Regions from separate parts of the Cryptosporangium minutisporangium genome, predicted to be linked through region 1. Evidence: riboswitches for the same ligand, from Rfam matches in the RefSeq annotation. Region 1 holds a riboswitch; each other region holds the start of a gene.

Evidence for each region. A riboswitch is a leader RNA that binds a small molecule or an ion and turns the genes downstream of it on or off. The one in region 1 is predicted to bind cobalamin.
Region 2: another riboswitch for cobalamin. It lies ahead of ABEB28_RS29695 (putative cobaltochelatase); the one in region 1 lies ahead of cobN (cobaltochelatase subunit CobN).
Region 3: another riboswitch for cobalamin. It lies ahead of metE (5-methyltetrahydropteroyltriglutamate--homocysteine S-methyltransferase); the one in region 1 lies ahead of cobN (cobaltochelatase subunit CobN).

Annotation. Positions count from the first base shown of each region.
Region 1 is NZ_BAAAYN010000031.1:46,094-52,189, reverse strand. It holds gene mtnK (S-methyl-5-thioribose kinase) at 1-275, opposite strand, end outside; gene ABEB28_RS24145 (hypothetical protein) at 453-755, shown strand; gene cobN (cobaltochelatase subunit CobN) at 759-4,436, opposite strand; cobalamin riboswitch at 4,520-4,643, opposite strand; gene ABEB28_RS24135 (precorrin-3B synthase) at 4,744-5,913, shown strand; gene ABEB28_RS24130 (precorrin-8X methylmutase) at 5,964-6,096, shown strand, end outside.
Region 2 is NZ_BAAAYN010000043.1:75,029-81,124, reverse strand. It holds gene ABEB28_RS29695 (putative cobaltochelatase) at 1-1,662, opposite strand, end outside; cobalamin riboswitch at 1,758-1,884, opposite strand; gene ABEB28_RS29690 (phosphoribosyltransferase) at 2,275-2,949, opposite strand; gene ABEB28_RS29685 (response regulator) at 3,011-3,655, opposite strand; gene ABEB28_RS29680 (sensor histidine kinase) at 3,652-5,832, opposite strand; gene ABEB28_RS29675 (hypothetical protein) at 6,015-6,096, opposite strand, start outside.
Region 3 is NZ_BAAAYN010000052.1:66,857-72,952, forward strand. It holds gene metE (5-methyltetrahydropteroyltriglutamate--homocysteine S-methyltransferase) at 1-1,373, opposite strand, end outside; cobalamin riboswitch at 1,494-1,701, opposite strand; gene ABEB28_RS35805 (cyclase family protein) at 1,843-2,634, shown strand; gene ABEB28_RS35810 (mycothiol transferase) at 2,705-3,214, opposite strand; gene ABEB28_RS35815 (glucose-1-phosphate adenylyltransferase family protein) at 3,259-4,470, opposite strand; gene ABEB28_RS35820 (hypothetical protein) at 4,676-5,857, shown strand; gene ABEB28_RS35825 (dihydrofolate reductase family protein) at 6,023-6,096, shown strand, end outside.

The DNA of each region.
Region 1 (6,096 bases):
GGGGCGTACTCGGCGAACCTACGGAGCGCGCGAGCCTCGATCAGGGCGCGCTCGGGGCTCATCGGGGCCGACGGCCCGAGCTTCTGGATCCACGGCGGCGCCTGCTTGACCGCGAGGCCGGCGATCGCGCTGTCGTCCGGGATCGCCACGAAGACCCGGTTCATGTTGCCGTCGCCGACCTCCCGCACGACACCGCTGGCATCGGCGGGCAGCAGTTCCCGGCCGACCAAATAGGCCCAGACCTCGGCGGGTTCGAGCACCACCGGCTCGGTCATGGGCCTCCCTCGTCGGACGTGTCATGGCTGGTCAGCCGTTCGACCGTATGCAGTCTCCCTCGCGGCACGCCGACCGCCCACCAGGCCTCCCACCTCCCGGACAACCACGACGATTCGCGGCTTATGCCCACCGTTTGAGGGGCGCGCGGTGTAGCACTCACGAGGCACTATCGCTGCATGAATGTCGCGCGGGACGCCGTCACGGAGTTGGCCAATACTCTGAGTAGTGACGCGACTGCGCTAGCACGAGTACTTCAGTCGGACGTCCTCGTCGACGCGCCCGCGATCCTGCGGGCGCTCGCCGTGACGACCTTGCAGCTCTCGTCCTCGGCCGCGGAGATGGCGAAAGCGGTCGAGGACGTGGCCGGGCCGTCCGCCGAGGAGCTGCGGGCAGTGCAGGGCGCGCTGGCCGAGTGCAGCTCCACGTTGCTGAACGTCGTGGACCCGGTCCGGCGGTTCAGCGACCGCGCCGCCCGCTGAGCCTCACTCGTCCTCGAGGTCACCCTCGGTGGCGAGGTACAGCTCCTGCAGCGCCGCCAGCGTCTCGTCCGCCGGGTGCTCCCACATCCCGCGGTTCGCGGCCTCGAGCAGCCGCTCGGTGATCGCGTGCAGCGCCCACGGGTTCGACTCGGTGAAGAACTTCTGGTTCTCGGGGTCGAGCGCGTACGTCGCGGCCAGGTTCTCGTACATCCAGTCCGCGACGACGCCGGCCGTGGCGTCGTAGCCGAACAGGTAGTCGACGGTCGCCGCCAACTCGAACGCGCCCTTGTACCCGTGCCGCCGCATCGCCTCGATCCACCGCGGGTTGACCACCCGGGCCCGGAACACCCGCGCGGTCTCCTCGTGCAGGCTGCGGGTGCGGACGGCGTCCGGGCGGGTGCTGTCGCCGATGTACGCCTTCGGGGCCTGCCCGGTCAGCGCGCGGACCGTCGCGATCATGCCGCCGTGGTACTGGAAGTAGTCGTCGGAGTCGGCGATGTCGTGCTCAGCCGTGTCGACGTTCTTCGCGGCGACGTTTATCCGCTTGTACGCGCTCTCCATGTCCGGCCGGGCCGGGACGCCGTCCAGGCCGCGCCCGTACGCGAACCCGCCCCAGACCGCGTAGACCTCGGCCAGGTCCTTGTCGTCGCGCCAGGTGCGGCTGTCGATCGCCTGCAGCAGCCCGGCACCGTAGGCGCCCGGCTTCGAGCCGAACAGGCGCATGGTCGCGCGCCGCTCGTCGCCGTGGTCGGCCAGGTCCGCGCGGACGTGCTCCCGGACGTAGTTGTCCGGCTCGTCGAGCGCCGCGACCAGCTGCACGGCGTCGTCCAGCATCGCGACGACATGCGGGAACGCGTCCCGGAAGAAGCCGCTGATCCGGATCGTGACGTCGACGCGGGGCCTTTGGAGTTCGCTCGCCGGAATGACCTCGAGTCCGTTCACCCGCCGCGAGGCCTCGTCCCACACCGGGCGGACGCCGAGCAGCGCGAGAACCTCGGCGATGTCGTCCCCGGCGGTGCGCATCGCCGAGGTGCCCCAGATCGAGAGCCCGACCGAGCGCGGCCAGTCGCCGACCTCTTCCCGGTAGCGGGCGAGCAGCGAGTCGGCCATCGCGGAGCCGGTCTCCCAGGCCAGCCGGCTGGGCACCGCCTTCGGGTCGACCGAGTAGAAGTTGCGGCCGGTCGGCAGCGTGTTGATCAGACCGCGCAGCGGTGAGCCGGACGGGCCCGCCGGGACGTAACCGCCGTCCAGGGCGTGCAGCACGTGGTCCAGCTCGTCGGTGGTCTTGCTCAGCCGCGGCACCACCTCGTTCGCCGCGAACTCCAGCACCCGCGTGACGAGCGCCCGGTCCGCGTCTGCGGCGGCGCTCGGCGTCGCGTCCAGAATTGACGCAGTGACCTCGGCTGCGACGGCGGGATCCCAGCCGCGCACGTCCATCTCCGCGACCAGGGAGCGTGCGATCGCGTCGATCGCGTCGACGTCGACGCGAGCCTCGTCGCCGGCCTCGGAGAGGCCGAGCGCCTCACGGAGACCCGGCAGGGCCGCCACCTGACCCGCCCACATCTGCCGGGCGCGGAGCATCGCGAGCACCAGGTTGACCCGCGCCTCGCCCTCCGGCGCGAGCCCCAGCACGTGCAGCCCGTCCCGGATCTGCACGTCCTTGACCTCGCACAGCCACCCGTCGACGTGCAGGATGAAATCGTCGAACTCCGCGTCGTGCGGGCGGTCGCCGAGGCCCAGGTCGTGGTCGAGACGCGCGGCCTGGATCAGCGTCCAGATCTGGGCGCGGATCGCGGGCAGCTTGGCCGGGTCGAGCGCCGCGATGTTCGCGTGCTCGTCGAGCAGCTGCTCCAGCCGGGCGATGTCGCCGTAGCTTTCGGCGCGGGCCATCGGGGGCACCAGGTGATCGACCAGCGTGGCGTGCGTGCGCCGCTTGGCCTGCGTGCCCTCGCCCGGGTCATTGACTAGGAACGGGTAGATCAGCGGCAGATCACCGAGCGCGGCGTCGGAACCGTCGGCGGCGGACATTCCGACGGTCTTGCCGGGCAGCCACTCCAGGTTGCCGTGTTTGCCCAGGTGGACGACGGCATCTGCGCCGAACTCGGCGGCCAGCCAACGGTAGGCGGCCAGGTAGTGATGGCTCGGCGGGAGGTCCGGGTCGTGGTAGATCGCGACCGGGTTCTCGCCGAAACCACGCGGCGGCTGGATCATCACGACGACGTTCCCGGCGCGCAGGGCGGCCAGCACGATGTCGCCGTCGTGGACGTAGAGCTCACCCGGCGGCTCGCCCCAGTGCTCGAGCATCTTCCGCTGCAGATCTTCGTCGAGGGACTCGAAGTACGCGCGGTAGGTCGCGGCCGGGATCCGGACCGGGTTCGACGCGAGCTGCTCCTCGGTGAGCCAGGCGGTGTCGTGCCCGCCGGCCTTGATCAGCGCGTGGATCAGCGCGTCGCCGTCCTGCGCCTCCACGCCCGGGAGGCCGTCTCCGAGGAAGTACCCGGCGTCCGCCAAGGCCTGCAGCAGCTTCACCGCGGACTTCGGCGTGTCCAGGCCGACCGCGTTGCCCACCCGGGCGTGCTTCGTGGGGTAGGCGGAGAGCATCAGCGCGATGCGTTTCTCGGCGGCCGGGATGTGCCGCAGCGCACCGTGCTTCACCGCGATGCCGGCCACCCGGGCGGCCCGCTCGGGGTCGGCGACGTAGACGGTCAGCCCGTCGGCGTCGATCTCTTTGAACGAGAACGGGACCGTGATGATCCGGCCGTCGAACTCCGGGATCGCGACCTGGGTCGCGTTGTCCAGCGGGCTCAGGCCGTCGTCGTTCGCCGCCCAGGTCTCGCGGCTGCTGGTCAGGCACAGACCCTGCAGGATCGGGACGTCGAGCGCGGCGAGCGCGCCCACGTCCCAGGCGTCGTCGTCGCCGCCGGCGCTGACGGTGGCGGGCTTCGTGCCGCCGGCCGCGAGCACGGTCACGACCAGGGCGTCGGCGCGCTCCAGCGTGCGCAGCAGCTCGGCCGGCGCCGCTCGGAGCGAGGCGCAGAACACCGGGAGCGCCTGGCCGCCTGCGTCCTCGATCGCGTCACACAACGCCTCGACGAACGAGGTGTTCCCGGCGACGTGGTGCGCTCGGTAGTACAGGACACCGATGCACGGACCAGTACGTCTCCGAACGTCTGCTGAGGTTCCGTACCTCGTTGTGGTCTCTGCGGCAGGACCTTCTCCCACCGGGGTCGGCGTGGGATCGGTTGCGGTCCGCGGTTGGCGCTCGAGGACACCCCAGGTCGGGGTGTCGACGGGAGGCGCGAAGCCGAGGCCGGTGAGCAGGACCGTGTCGCTCAGGAAGTTGTGGAGCTGCTCCAAGTTCGCCGCGCCGCCCTGGGCGAGGTACCCGTGGGCCTCCGCCGCAACGCCCGCCGGCACGCTGGACAGCTGCATCAGGTCCGCGTCCGGCGCGATCTCGCCCCCGAGTACGACGACCGGCCGCGGCCCGGCCAGCAGCGCGTCCAAGCCTTCCTCCCACGCCCGGCGTCCGCCGAGGATGCGGACCACGACCAAGTCGACGCCGTCGAGCAGCTCCGGCAGGTCGTCGACGCTGGTCCGAGCGGGGTTGGCCAGGCGGTACGGAGCTCCGCTGGCCCGCGCCGAGAGCAGGTCCGTGTCGGAGGTCGAGAGCAGCAGAATCACGCAGGGGTCCTCACTCGGGGTCCGCGCCCCGGGTCGTGTGGTTCGGCAACGGCTGTAGTGCCCGCTGCCTCTCGCGGCGTCCGGAGTCTCCTGGCTCCCGGATCGGTGCTCCCCTGCTCGCCTTCCCGCTGACGCAGTGGCTTTGGAGTGCAGGGTCGCTCCCCGGTGACAGTGGCGGGACCGCGCCGGATTCTCACCGGCTTCCTCCACCTGACACCGCTCGTGGCCTCTCAACACTGGTGATCGGGGTCGCTCCCGTCAAGTGGGCCCAATTGCGGTAGCCCGGGTGGCACGTAGCATCCGGCGTATGCCCACCGCCGTGCCCGCTCCGCGCCGCCTGGACGCCGACCGCTGTCCAGGCGCGCTGCAGGTGCACGAGGCTGCGGACGGCGGTTTGGCGCGGATCCGGGTCCCCGGTGGTGTGGTGAGCCTCACCCAGTGGGCCGCGCTACAGGAGTACGCCCCGCTCGACCTGACCTCCCGCGCGAACGTCCAGATCAGGGGCGTCGCCGACCCGACCGCGCTGGCCATGCGCCTGGCGTCCGCCGGGTTGTTGCCGTCCGCCACGCACGAGCGGGTGCGGAACATCGTCGCCTCTCCGCTCGGCGACGTGCGTCCGGTCGTGACCGGACTCGACCGGGAGCTCTGCGCCTCCCCGGACCTGGCCGCACTGCCAGGGCGTTTCCTGTTCGCGGTGGACTCCGCGCGGGACGTGGCGGGCCTGGGTGCGGACGTGACCGTGCTGCTCGGCTCCGACCCCGTCCCGGTGCTGCTGGCGGGCGTCGACTGCGGTCTGCGGGTCCGCGTCGACCAGGCCGTTCCCGCCCTTCTGGCGGCCGCGTGGGGGTTCCTCGCCGAGCGCCGGGCACAGGAGTCCCGGGCCTGGCGTCTGGCGGAGGTGGACGACGGACCGGCCCGCGTCGCCGCCCGGGTGGCCGACGCGCTCGGGGTGCCGTTGTCCCGTCCGGACGTCACCGCGCCGCCGCCGCCCGCCTCCGGACCGATCGGGGTGGCACCCGGCGGAGTCGGCGCGGTCGCACCGCTCGGGCGCCTCACGGCCGTGCAGATGGCGCGGATCGGTGAGCTGGCCCGGGACGAGATCATCGTCACTCCGTGGCGCGGTGTCGTGCTGCCGGGTGTCGGTGCTTCCGCGCTGGACGCGTTGACTGACGTCGGCCTGGTCACCGACCCGGCGTCCCCGTGGGCGACCGCGACCGCGTGCACCGGGCTGCCCGGCTGCGCCAAGTCGCTGGCGGACGTGCGCGCGGACGCTTCGGTCGCGCTCGGGGTAGCCCAACCTGCGCCGGGCCTCTCGCCGGTGCACTTCGTCGGCTGTGAACGGCGCTGCGGGCATCCCGTCGGTGTACACGTCGACGTGCTCGCCACGGCCGACGGCTACCAGGTCGACGGTTTCCCGGTCGACGACGTCGACGAGCTACCCGCGATCGTCGCGGCAGCCAGGAGGAGCAAGCAGTGAGTTGGCAGTACATCCGCGATGGGGCGGAGATCTATCGGCAGTCGTTCGCGATGATCCGGGCCGAAGCCGACCTCGACGGTCTTCCGGCCGACGTCGCACGCGTGGCGGTCCGGATGATCCACTCCTGCGGCATGGTCGACCTCGTCGACGACCTGGCGTTCTCCGCCGACGCGGTACCGGCCG
Region 2 (6,096 bases), on a different contig from region 1:
GAGCACCGCGCCCTTGACCGCGGTCATCCGCTGCCGAGCGGCCATCGAACCGGACGCGTCGACGCAGAACAGGATCGTGTTGGACTCCCGGCCGCGGCGGACGGCCTGACGCAGATCGGCGCGGTCGACGAGCAGCCCCGCGATACGGCCACGAGCCTTTTGGTGCGGCGCCGCGGCCAGCAGCGTCGCGGTCAGGTGGACGTCGGTCACCGGACCGTCCGTGCGGGTCGCGCGCACCACCCGGCCGCGGCGGGACTCGGCGGCCGAGCGCCGGCCGGTGGCGTCGGACTGACTGCGGCCGATGCCCGGAACCGTGAGCAGTCTCGTCCGGTAGGGGGACGCCGCCCGCACGGCTGGTTGCTCGGCGGGCGCACCGGGCAGCCCGGGGACACCGTCCGGCGCCTCACCGGTGGGCGCGGTGCGCGGCTGCGGCGCGGGGGCCGGCGGCGCTTCCGGTGCGGTGCCGTCGGTATCGGAAGGTGGCGGGCTCGATCCGTCCGCCCCCTCACCACCGTCCGGGGCGCCGCCGTCCGGGCCACCGTCACCCGGGCCACCGTCGCTCCCGCCACCGTCGTCAGGGCCCTCGTCGTCAGAGCCACCGCCGTCGGGGCCACCGTCGCCCGGGTCGTCCGGATCGTCGTCCGGGTCGTTCTCGGCGGCCTCGCGCAGCGCTTCGTCGAGCTTGTCCTGGTCGAGGCCGGGCGCGTCGAACGGATTGCGGCGACGGCGGTGCGGCAACGCCAACTCCGCCGCCCGCCGGATGTCCTCGTCGGTGACGTGGTCCCGCCCGTGCCACGCCGCGAGCGCGACCGCCGTGCGGGCCGTGACCAGGTCGGCGCGCAACCCGTCCACGTCGAAAGCGGCGCACACCGCGGTGATCCGCCGCAGAGCGGCGTCGCTCAGCTCGACGGCCGAGAGCCGGTCGCGGGCGTCGACGATGCGGGCCGCGAGCTCGGTGTCGGCGGCGGCCCAGCGCGCCGCGAACCCCTCCGGATCGGCCTCATAGGCCAGCCGGCGCCGCACGACCTCCGCGCGCTCGGCCGGCTTTCGACTGGCGGTGACCTCGACGGTGAGGCCGAACCGGTCGAGCAACTGCGGGCGGAGCTCGCCCTCCTCCGGGTTCATCGTTCCGACCAGCAGGAACCGGGCGGCGTGCCGCACCGAGACGCCGTCCCGCTCGACGTAGGCGCTGCCCATCCCGGCCGCGTCCAGGAGCGTGTCGACCAGGTGGTCGGCGAGCAGGTTCACCTCGTCGACGTAGAGGACGCCCCGGTGCGCGGCGGCGAGCAGACCCGGCTGGTAGGCGCGGACGCCCTCGGTGAGCGCGCGCTCCAGGTCCAGCGCGCCCACCAGCCGGTCCTCGGTCGCGCCGACCGGCAGCTCGACCAGCCGCGCCGGACGGGTCTCGGCGACCACGTCGACGTGCGGCCCGTCCGGGCAGAGCGGGTCGGGGGCGGCCGGATCGCAGGCGAACCGGCACCCGGGAACAACCGTGATCGCGGGCAGCAACGCGTGCAGCGCCCGGACGACGGTGGATTTGGCGGTGCCTTTCTCGCCCCGGGCCAGGACGCCACCGATGGCGGGCGAGACGGCGTTGAGCGTCAACGCCAGGCGGAGGTCGTCGAGGCCGACGACGGCGGAGAACGGGTACGGCGGGGTCACCCGCCGGTCACGCACGAGCGCATGCCAGGGTCCTTCCCGCGGGTGTCCACGCCCGCGTGTGGGTGACCTGCGAGCATGCTCGCAGGGAGCGGACGCAGTGTCCTGGCTCCCGGATCGACGCGTTTCCTCGGCCTTCCAGCCGTGTCTGGCCGTGACCGTTGGGTGAGGTCGGCTCCCCGGTGACAGTGGCGGGACCGCGCCGGATTCTCACCGGTCTTCCTGCCCTCCGCTCAGGCGACACTGTGACTCACCGCGTGGCCTGCCGTCAAAGGGCACCCACCCCGCGAGACACGAGTCACGCAAGACCCACCCTGCGCACGCAGTCGCGCGGCCCCGCGGCGCAGCCCTCGGTGCGCGGTGCGTGAGGGCGCGGGCGGGCGCGCGGGGCGCGGGGCACGGGGCGCGGTGCGCGGGGCACGGGGCGCGGTGCGCGGGGCACGGGGGCGGCGCCTTTTCGGGAAGAGCACCCACCCCCTGCGAGCCCCGGCCCGACTTTTCGGGAAGACCACCCCTCAGCGGCGCCCCGGAGGTGGCCTTTCGGGAAACCACCCGCCACCTCGCCGCGCCGAGGTTGTCTTCCCGAAAACCACCCCACGCGCCGAAGCACCGGGCTCAGAGGCGGAGTGCGGCGCTCTCGTGGCGGGCGACGCGCAGCTCCTCTTCGACCTGCTCGTCGGTGAGCTGCGGAAAGTCTCGGTAGTGGAACCCCACCGCACGGAACTCCGGCGGCGCGCTCACGCACACCACCGCGTCGGTCTCGGTGCGGAGTATGGCCACCGCCTGCGGCGCGCAGACGGGCGCGGCGAACACGAGATGCCCCGGGTTCTCGGCCCGCACCCGCCGGAGCGCGGCCCGCGCGGTCGCGCCGGTCGCCAACCCGTCGTCGACGACCACCACGGTCCGCCCGGCCACCACCGGCGCCGACCGCCCGGTCCGGTACCGCTCGGTGCGGCGGCGCGCCTCGGCCCGCTCCCGCTCGACGTCCGCGTCGAGGTCCTCCAGCCGGAGACCGACCTGTCCGAGTAGCCCTTGGTCGAACAGCGCGGGCCCGTCGATGGTCACCGCGCCCAGGGCGAGCTCGCGGTGCCACGGCACGCCGATTTTCCGCGCGACCACGACGTCCAGCTCACCGTGGACCGCGGCGGCCACCGCACGCGCGATCGGAACACCACCGCGCGGCAGCCCGAGGACCAACGGCACGTGGTGCGCATCGCCATGGTCGACGAGGTGCTCACTCACCGCAGTGGCCAACGCCCGGCCTGCTTCCGTCCGGTCGGCGAAGAACATCAGACACCCCCAGCGCCCGGCAACCGTTACTCCCGGTTACCCCAGCCCGAGACGCTGACACTCAGGTGGCCGCCCCCAATCCTCGTTCCCTGGCAAGAACCAGGGCTTCGGAACGGTTCGGCACACCGAGCTTCGTCAGCACGTTCGCCACGTGGTTCCGCACCGTCTTGGGGCTCAGCACCAGCCGACGCGAGATCGTCGTGTTGTCGTACCCCCGCGCGACCAGGTCGAGGACCTCCCGCTCCCGGTCGGTGAGCTCGGGAAACGGCACCGGCCCGGTGGTCCGCGCCCCGGACAGGTAGTTCATCGCCCGGGCCGCCACCTGCGGTCCCAGGATCACCTCGCCGTTCGCGACCGCCCGTACCGCCCGCTCGACCTCGGTCGGCGTCGCGCCCTTCAGCAGGTAACCACGCGCACCGGCCCGCACCGAGGCGACCACCGACTCGTCGTCCTCCAGCATCGTCACGACGAGCACCCGGGCCTCCGGAAGCCGCCGCAGCAGCTCCCGGGTGGTCTCGACACCGGAGTCCGCGCCCAGGTGCAGGTCCATGATCACCACGTCCGCGTCCGGCCCGATCGTGGCGAGCGCCTCGGCGCGGGACGCGGCCTGCGCCACCACGTCCACCCCGTCGAGGCTGCTGAGCAGCGCGACCATCCCCAACCTGAACACCGGATGGTCGTCGACGACCGCGACCCGGAGCGTCACTGCGGCACCATCGGCAGGACCGCCGCCACTCGGGTGCCCCCGGCCGCGGCCGGTCCGATCTCCAGTGCTCCGCCCTGCTCCTCGGCCCGCTCCCGCATCGACTGGGTGCCGACACCGGCGACCGCATCCGCCCGGAACCCGGTCCCGTCGTCTTCGACGACCACCCAAACACCCTGCTGGGCGACGTCCGGCAACTCGCCGACGGCTACCTCGACGTCACACCGCGACGCCCCGGCGTGACGGGCGACGTTCATGACGGCCTCCACCACGATGCCGTAGACGGCGGTGGCCAGGTGCGGTACGAGCCCTTCGGTGCCGTCGCACCGCACCCGCACGTCGAGGCCGCCCTCGCGGTGGCGTGCGGAGAGCTCGACCAGCGCCGGCTCCAAGCCCAGTTCGTCGAGGATCGGCGGCAGCAGGCTGCGGGAGAGCGTCCGGACGTCGTTCACGCGGCCGTCCAGCTCGTCCTGGAGCGCGGCGAGCAACGTGCCTGCGGCGTGCGGATCGCGGCCGATCAGGTTCTGAGCGCCTTGCAGTCCGAGCCGGATGCCGGCGAGCGACGGCCCGAGCCCGTCGTGCAGCTCGCGCCGGATGACCCGCCGCTCCTCCAGCCGGACCGACGTCAGCCGCTGCCGGGCGTCCGCCAAGTCTTGGGACGCGCGGGCCAGCACGACGCCGGCCGCGACGACCGAGACGAGTTCGTCGAGCGAGCGCAGCGCGCGAGCGTCGAGTGCCTCCCCCGGCGGCGCCGTCACCCCGAGCACGCCGACCTCGTCACCGCGGTGCCGCAGCGGCACAACGGTCGCGGGTGACGTCGGAATCCCCCACGCGGCGGCGCGCACACCCTCGACCTCGAGAGTCACCGACTCCAGACGCAGTGCGTGCCCGACGCTCTCGACCAGTCCGCTGAGCAGTTCCTCGGCGCTCTGCGCACCACCGAGGTGCCGGCCCAGGCGGCGGACGGCCCGCTCCGGCTCGGCGGCGTCACCGTAGACCAGGCGGCGGACGTAGCGCTGCAGCCAGAGGCGGGAGGGCTGCACCGCCACCGCGACCACCGCGGCCGCCACGATCTGCGCGATGCCGTCGCCCGGCAGGAATCGCGTGAGTACGGCGGTCACCGCCGTGTAGAGGACGACCAGGCCCACCGTGAGCAAGCCGCCCAGCACGGTCCGGCTGATCGCCAGGTCGAGACCCCACATCCGCTGCCGCAGCACCGACACGAGGATCGCCGCCGGGAACACCGCCTGCGCGACCAGGTGCAGCACCGGCGTCACCCAGATCGGCAGCTCGACCAGCCCGTAGAGCGCCAGCGGGAGGAACGACAGCGCCATGACCGCCGTACCGATGGCCAGCCAGCCCAGGCCGATGCGCTCGTCCACCGGCCCCCGCCGCCACCGCCAGGTGACCTCGGCCGCGGTCACCAGGCCGACGGTCACGACCACGGCAGCGGCCGCCATGAACGGCACCAGCATGTTCAGCAGCTGCACACCGACGAACCCGGCGGTCGCGAGCGCCCCGGCGACGATGCCGGCTCGCGCCGTCCAGCCGAGCCGGTGGTCCCGGATCAGCCACGGCACGACCAGGAAGCTGGCGAGCGTTCCCGGTACCCAGGCGAGGGTCTGCAGGTAGCTCAGGACCGCCATCGCCGGTAACGGCCGATGCTCGGCGAGCGATTCGTACGCGTAGCCGAACGCGGCCAGCGCTCCGCCGATCGCCATCACGGCGACCAGCCACGGCACCGGGTGCCGACGCCGGGAGAGCGTCAACCCGGCCACCGTGCCGTAGATGGCGGCCACGGCGACGTCGACCAGGAAGAACCAGAGGTTGTCGGTGACCGGTGGCCGGGACGCGATCAGCACGACGATCGCGACGCCGGTGATCAACCAGGAGACGACCGCGATCGTCGCAGCGGTCCGCGGCAGGCCGTCGTTCGGCGGGGTCGCGGGGAGGCCCGACGCCGCCGCGCCGTCGTTCGGGCGACCGGGCGCCGCCGCGCCGCCGTTCAGGCGGCCAGGTGCCGCCGCGCCGCCGTTAGGGCGGCCGGGTGCCGCCGCGAGCTGCGTGGCCGCGGCCTGCACCGGCCGCGTCGGTGCGCCGTCCGGCGGCACGGCGAAAGCGCCCGCACCGCCGTTGTGGCTGGTGGGAGCGCTCTGCGGAGAGGTGGTCGTTCGCTTCATGTGCTCGCCGACTTTACGGTCGGCAAGCCCGGCGCGAAGTCAGGAATCAGACCGTTCGACGAGGCGAAGTGGCCGGTCGGACGCGCCACGGGGGAGACGCATCCGACCGGCGATCCAGGACCCGCCGCGGCGCGGGAGGAATGCGCCGCGGTGGGTCAGCTCGTACTACCGCCCGGCGCGGGTCAGGCGCGGCGCCGATCGGCGAGCAGGAACCCGAGCGCGGTGACGAGCAGCCAGATCGGGCCGGTGAAACCGGCCATGTAC
Region 3 (6,096 bases), on a different contig from region 1:
TCGTCGTAGCCGGCGGCGTCGAGCCGTCCGGCGCGGACCTCGGCGCGGGCGTGCCGGAGCGCGTCGGTCTGCGGGAACGATCCGATCGTCGTCGTCGGCAGGGGCGGCAGTTGCAGACGCTCCTGCTGGGCCGCCGCCCGGTCGGTGTAGGCGCCCCGCCGCGAGTGCTCGGGCCGCATCGCGTCCAGACGGGCGTGCACCGTCTGGTCCCGCCAGGCGTCCGGCATCGGGGGCAGCGCGGAGGGTAGTGCGCCGACTCCGTCGGTCAAGACACGGCTGAGCGCGACGACCTCGTCCACCTTCTGCCGCGCGAACGCCAGGCGCTCGACCAGCGCCGGGTCGAGGTCGGTCTCGGCGGTGAGATCGACCGGGACGTGCAGCAGCGAACACGAGGTGGAGACCGCGACGTCGTCGGCCAGGCCACTGAGGGTGGCGTAGATCGCCGAGGCCGCGCCGAGGTCGGTGCGCCAGATGTTGTGCCCGTCGACCAGCCCGGCGACGATCGTCGTGCCGCTCACCGTGCCACGACCAGCCAGCCTGTCCAGATCTCGGGAGCCGGCCACCAGATCGAGCCCCAGCGCATCGACGCGGGCGTCCAGCAGCGCCGGCAGCGCGTCGTCAAGCGCACCGAAGTACGAAGCGACGAAGATCCGCGGGCGCCGCTCCACCGCCACGAGGCGTGTGTAGGCCGCGCGCAGCGCGTCGATCTCGGCCGGGGTGCGGTCGGCGACGAACGCCGGCTCGTCCAGCTGCACCCACTCCGCACCCGCGTCGGCGAGCGCGCCGAGGATCTCGGTGTAGACCTCCACGAGGTCCTCGAGCCGGTCGAAGGGACGGAAGCCCTCCGGGGAACCGTCAGTGGCCTTCGCCAGCAGCAGGAACGTGGCCGGGCCGACCAGCACCGGCCGGGTCGTGATCCCCAGCTCGGTAGCCTCGGCCAGCTCACCGAGAGCCTTGGCCGGGTTGGCCGCCAAGACGGTGTCCGGGCCGATCTCCGGTACCAGGTAGTGGTAGTTCGTCGCGAACCATTTGGTCAGCTCCAGCGCCGGTTCGGCATCCACACCGCGGGCCATCGCGAAGTACGTGTCGAGTGCGGACAGACCGAGGTGGCGGAACCGCTCCGGCACGGCGTCGACCGCGACCGCGGTATCGAGCACCTGGTCGTAGTAGGAGAACGTGTTGGACGGAATCGCGTCCAGACCGGCGTCACGCAGCGTGCGCCAGACGCCTTCGCGTAGTTCGGCGGCGGTGGCGTGCAGGTCAGCCTCGCCGATCCGGCCGGCCCAGTAGTCCTCAACGGCCCGCTTGAGTTCGCGGCGCGGACCGATCCGGGGGTAACCGAGGACGGTGCTTCGTCCGAAAGTCGTGCTCATGGTGTCCTTCCCTCGAAGATCCGATGGACCGAAGGAACGGACAGGGGAAGGCGCGGGCAGCAACAGGCAACTGCCGGCCTCCGCCCTGACCCTCCCTCGGGGTCGTCGGCGGCGCACGCGGTCGCGTGCACGGTGCGGGCAGGTCTTCGGACTCGTGGGCCTACTACTCGTGCCTACTGACCGTCGCTTCCCAGGAGCTCGTGCTCCCAGTGCTTCATGACGGCGGTCGTTCCCACTCACCGCTGCGGGGCAGCCCCGGATTCTCACCGGGTTCCCTCTTACGACGCCCGCCTGGAGGACGGGACGAACCAGCACTGCGCCCCATCGTAGGGGCCGACACCAGTTGTCTCAGCCGGTGCTGGTCGCTCGGGTTGCGCCGGGGACCTTGCTCGGCGAGTGCAGTCGGACTGTACGTAGGCGTCAGAGATCGTAAATACCGCTGACATCGACGGTCCGCGATGATGGCGCGATGAGTGCACAGCAGTTCCGCGCGGAGTTCGACGCGCGTGTCGAGTTCTCCAACGGCGGACACTTGGAGGTCGCGGGGTTCCGCGTCGACGTGCCTACCGCGGACGTCTCCGCGGCCGACGTCGCGACACTGTTCGTCGCCTCGCTGGGCCTGTTGATGAGCGAACACGTCGAGCTCAGCGCCCTCCGCGTCTTTCCCGAGGCCCACAAGGGCACCCGCGGCGGTCCGTCCGCGGTGCCCGATACATCATCCGACCGGCCGCGCCGGCTGATCGACCTCAGCCACGTCACCGAGCCGGGGATGCCGACTACCTGCCTCGACACTCCGTTCCGCGACACCCACGAACACGATCTCAGCACTCTCCCGCTGCGCCGGATCGCCGATCTGCCGGCCGTCGTCGTCCGGACCACAGGCGCGGCCACCCGGGCTGTCGACGTCGGCGCGCTCGCTCCGTTCGACGTCGCCGGCAAGGCCGTCTTGCTGCACACCGACGCCGACCACCACTTCGGGACGCCCGCCTACGCCGAAGACGCCCCCTACCTCACGGCGGCCGGGGCGCAGTGGCTCGCCGACCACGCCGCCGCCGTCGTCGGCATCGACGCGATCGGCCTCGACCACGCCGACGACCCAGCTCGACCGGCGCGCACGATCCTGCTCGGTGCAGACATCCCGATCGTCGAACACCTGACCGGCCTCGGCCGGCTGCCGCCCCACGGCGCACGATTCACCGCCGCGCCCCTGCGGCTCGCCCACACCGGCACCGCTCCGGTCCGGGCGTTCGCGGCGGTCTGAGAGCGGCGGGCCGCGCCGAACCAGGCCGCCATGGCGCGCAGCGGACGTGGCCGGGGGACTGCCGGACAGTTCACTCGCCGGTCGGGCCGCCGGCCAACTCGGCGGCGACGTCCAGGTGACCCAGGTGGCGGGCGTACTCCTGGAGCACGTGGAAGAGCACCCGCTCCAGCGTCGCCGGGGGTGCGCCCTCCCAGCGCGGCCCCGGGGCGCCGACCGCGGAGAGGTCGGCGCCCGCGACCGCGGCGCGGGTCCGGACGCCTTGAGCACGCAACTCGGCGATGAGGCTCGCGAGGGTCTCGGACGGCTCGACGTGCCATCGACCGTCCCGCTGGTCACCCCAGGGATCGGCCACGGGCCGGCCGGCGAACCCCCACTCGATCCATCGGCGTTCCATGTAGCGCAGGTGCTTGAGCAGCTCCAGCGGCGTCCATCCGGTCGGGAGGCGGCTGGCGCGCTGGTCGGCGTCGGGAAGCGCCGCCGCCTTCGCCACCACCGTCTCGCGGAAGTAGTCCAGGTAGCGCAGGAAGACCTCGGACCGGTCGGCGGCCGGATCGGTCGGTGAAGGGAACGACGGTGTCACCGGCCCATCATCCGCCAGGCCGCCGGTCCGGCGACCACGCCTCGCTACGCGGACTCGTTCGGGACACGGGCGCCGACTGCGACCGAGGCGCCGTCAGCCACCCGAGCCCCGGCGCCGACCAGCACCACGGTGTCCGCGGACTCGTTCTCGGCGTCGCGGTCGCCGGGCGGCGCGCCGAGGGTGGCGCCAACCCCGATCTCAGCCCCGGTGTCGACGACCGCGCCGTGCACCCGCGCACCGCGTCGGATCACGACGTCGTGCAGCAGCACCGAGCCTGTCACCGACGCGCCCGGCTCCACCACGACGCCGGGCGAGAGGACGGATCGCTCGACCTGACCTGCGACCTCGCATCCGGGCGCGAGCAACGAGTCGGCGACCTCGGCGCCGCGAATCAGTCGGGCCGGAGCGTGCCGTCCGCCGCGGGTCAATATCGGCCAGGCGGGATCGTCCATCCGCATCGCCGGTTCGTCCTCGAGCAACTCCAAATGCGACTCCAGGTAGGCCGGAACCGTTCCGACGTCCCGCCAGTAGCCGTCGAGGCGGTAATCGCGGGCTCCGCCGTCGGCGACCAGGCGGGGAAGCACCTCGTGCCCGAGGTCGCGGAGGCCTTCTTCGGTCTCGTCCGCCGCCAGCTTTCCCAGCAGGTCCAGGAGAGCAGACGGCCGGAACACGAAGACCTCGCTGGCGATCACGTCGGTCGAGGGCTTCTCCGGCTTGTAGGCGTAGTCGGTGATCCGGTTTCCGGATCCGACCTCGACGACGCCGTACCGGCCGGCTTCCTCGATCGGCCGTCGGGTGGTCACCATCGTGACGTCCCCGCCGCCTTCGGCGTGCGCGTCCACGACGGTGGCGTAATCCAGCGCGTAGACGGCGTCCGCGCTCACCACGACGAGGTGGTCGGGGTCGAACTCGCGGATCAACGGCGCCTGCCGCCAGAGCGCGTCGGCGGTGCCCTGGTGCCACCCCTCCCGTTCGGTGCCCAGATGCGGGTGCAGGGTCAGCAGGCCGCCGTGGGTACGGTCCAGATCCCACGGTCGGCCGTTCGCGAGGTGGTCAGCGAGCGAGGCCGGGTGGAACTGCTCGATCACCCAGACGTCACCGATACCCGCATGGTGGGCGTTGGAGAGCGGCATATCGATCAGCCGGTACGAACCGCCGAAGGGAACGGCGGGCTTGGCCCGGTGGTCGGTCAACAACTCCAATCGTCCCCCGGCACCTCCGGCGAGCACGAGAAGCAGAATGCGTTGCCTGGCCATGCGCCCTCCAGAGAAACGTCGTCGTTCACTGCGAGGGTTCCCCCCGACTCCGGCCGCAACCCCCGCCGCGCGTGCGGTGATGCGCATGGGGGACTTGTCGCGCGGGTGAGTGCTGTGGCGATCCAGTGAACGCATCCGTTGCCATCGGTCGATGGCGAGTTCTACGGTCTTCGGGACTCCGCTGCCATTCTGAGAGGTGCCTCGGATGCTGTTGCGTCGAACGGCCGCCCTGTTGGCGGCAGCATTGGTCGGCGCGAGCCTGCTGGTCGGTGCCGAGCCCGCTGCCGCGGCCGACGCCGGACCGTTGCCGCCGTGTGGCAGGTACGCGAGCAACTACCTGGCGCCGAACTACTACCCCGCCGCCGGGTGCGTCACCGCGATCGACCTGAGCCCCCAGACGATCGACGGCCGGGCCGGCGGATCGGTGACGATCACGGCGACCGCTACCGGACCCGCGAAACCGTGCCTGCGCGCGCAGGTCCCCGGGACCGGCGAGGTGCGGCTCAACCCATCCCCAACCGACGGCCGGTACACCGGCATCTGGACGATCCCGGCCGGTACCGCGCCGGGCAGCTACGGCGTCACGGAGATCTGGGCCATCGAAGCGTGCGAAGGCAGCAGCACCCAGTGGTGGCAGAACTTGGAAAAGGTCGGCAGCCTGCCCGGTCCGGCCACCACACCGGCGGTCGTGCAGGTCACCGGCGACGCTGCCGACGCGGCGCCGGAGATCACCGCCGTGGAACTATCGGGCACCACATTCGACACCACCACCGGCGGCCGGGACGTCGTCGTCCGTGTACATGCCCTTGGCCATCGTGCCGACCTCACTCGAGTGTATGCGGAGGTCGTGCCGATCGGTCTGACCGGCGGGCTCGACGAAACCACCCTCGGCTACACCTACCAGTCGCAGGCCAACCAACGGGTCTCGGGCACCGCGAGGGACGGCTGGTACGAAAGCACGGTCCGGCTGCCCGGCGGATCCAACGGCCAGTACGGCCTTCTGGTCGTGGTATCCGACGGCCAGGGGCGCACGGTGCTTCCGACCCGGCAGTTGCGGGCCGCAGGTTTCCCCTCAACCCTCACCGCGGTCACGACCAGGGCGCCGGACCCGCCCACCGCGCTGACGGTGCGAAAGACGGTTCTGATCCCGTGGCGTCTCGGGACCCTGGTCGACTGGGCGCCACCGGCGGACACGTCGGTCGCGGTGGCGGATTACCTGATCACCGCCAACTCCGACTGCGGTGTCCTACCGCCAGGACAACCTCGACCGACCGGCGGCGACCGAAGCCGGATCTACTACGACTGGCCGCTGATCGGGACCTGCCAGGTGACGGTGTGGGCGGTCAACGGCTTCGGACGGTCGCCGGGAGTTACGAAGCGTTCCTGACCGACGTGGTGGACCGTTCGGTGACCCCACTCGAGCTCGTGCATTCGCCCCCTAGTGCCCGGGCCGCCGGAGCGCCGTAAGAGGATCAGAGGGCTGTCGTAAGCGCCCACCGGCACTGTATGGGCACAACGACGAAGGCACCTCGACGGTCTGGCGGAGGACACCATGGGAAGGCTCATCGAATCGACGTTCGTGACGATCGACGGGGTCATCTCCTCGCCCGAGGTGTGGGGGGTGCC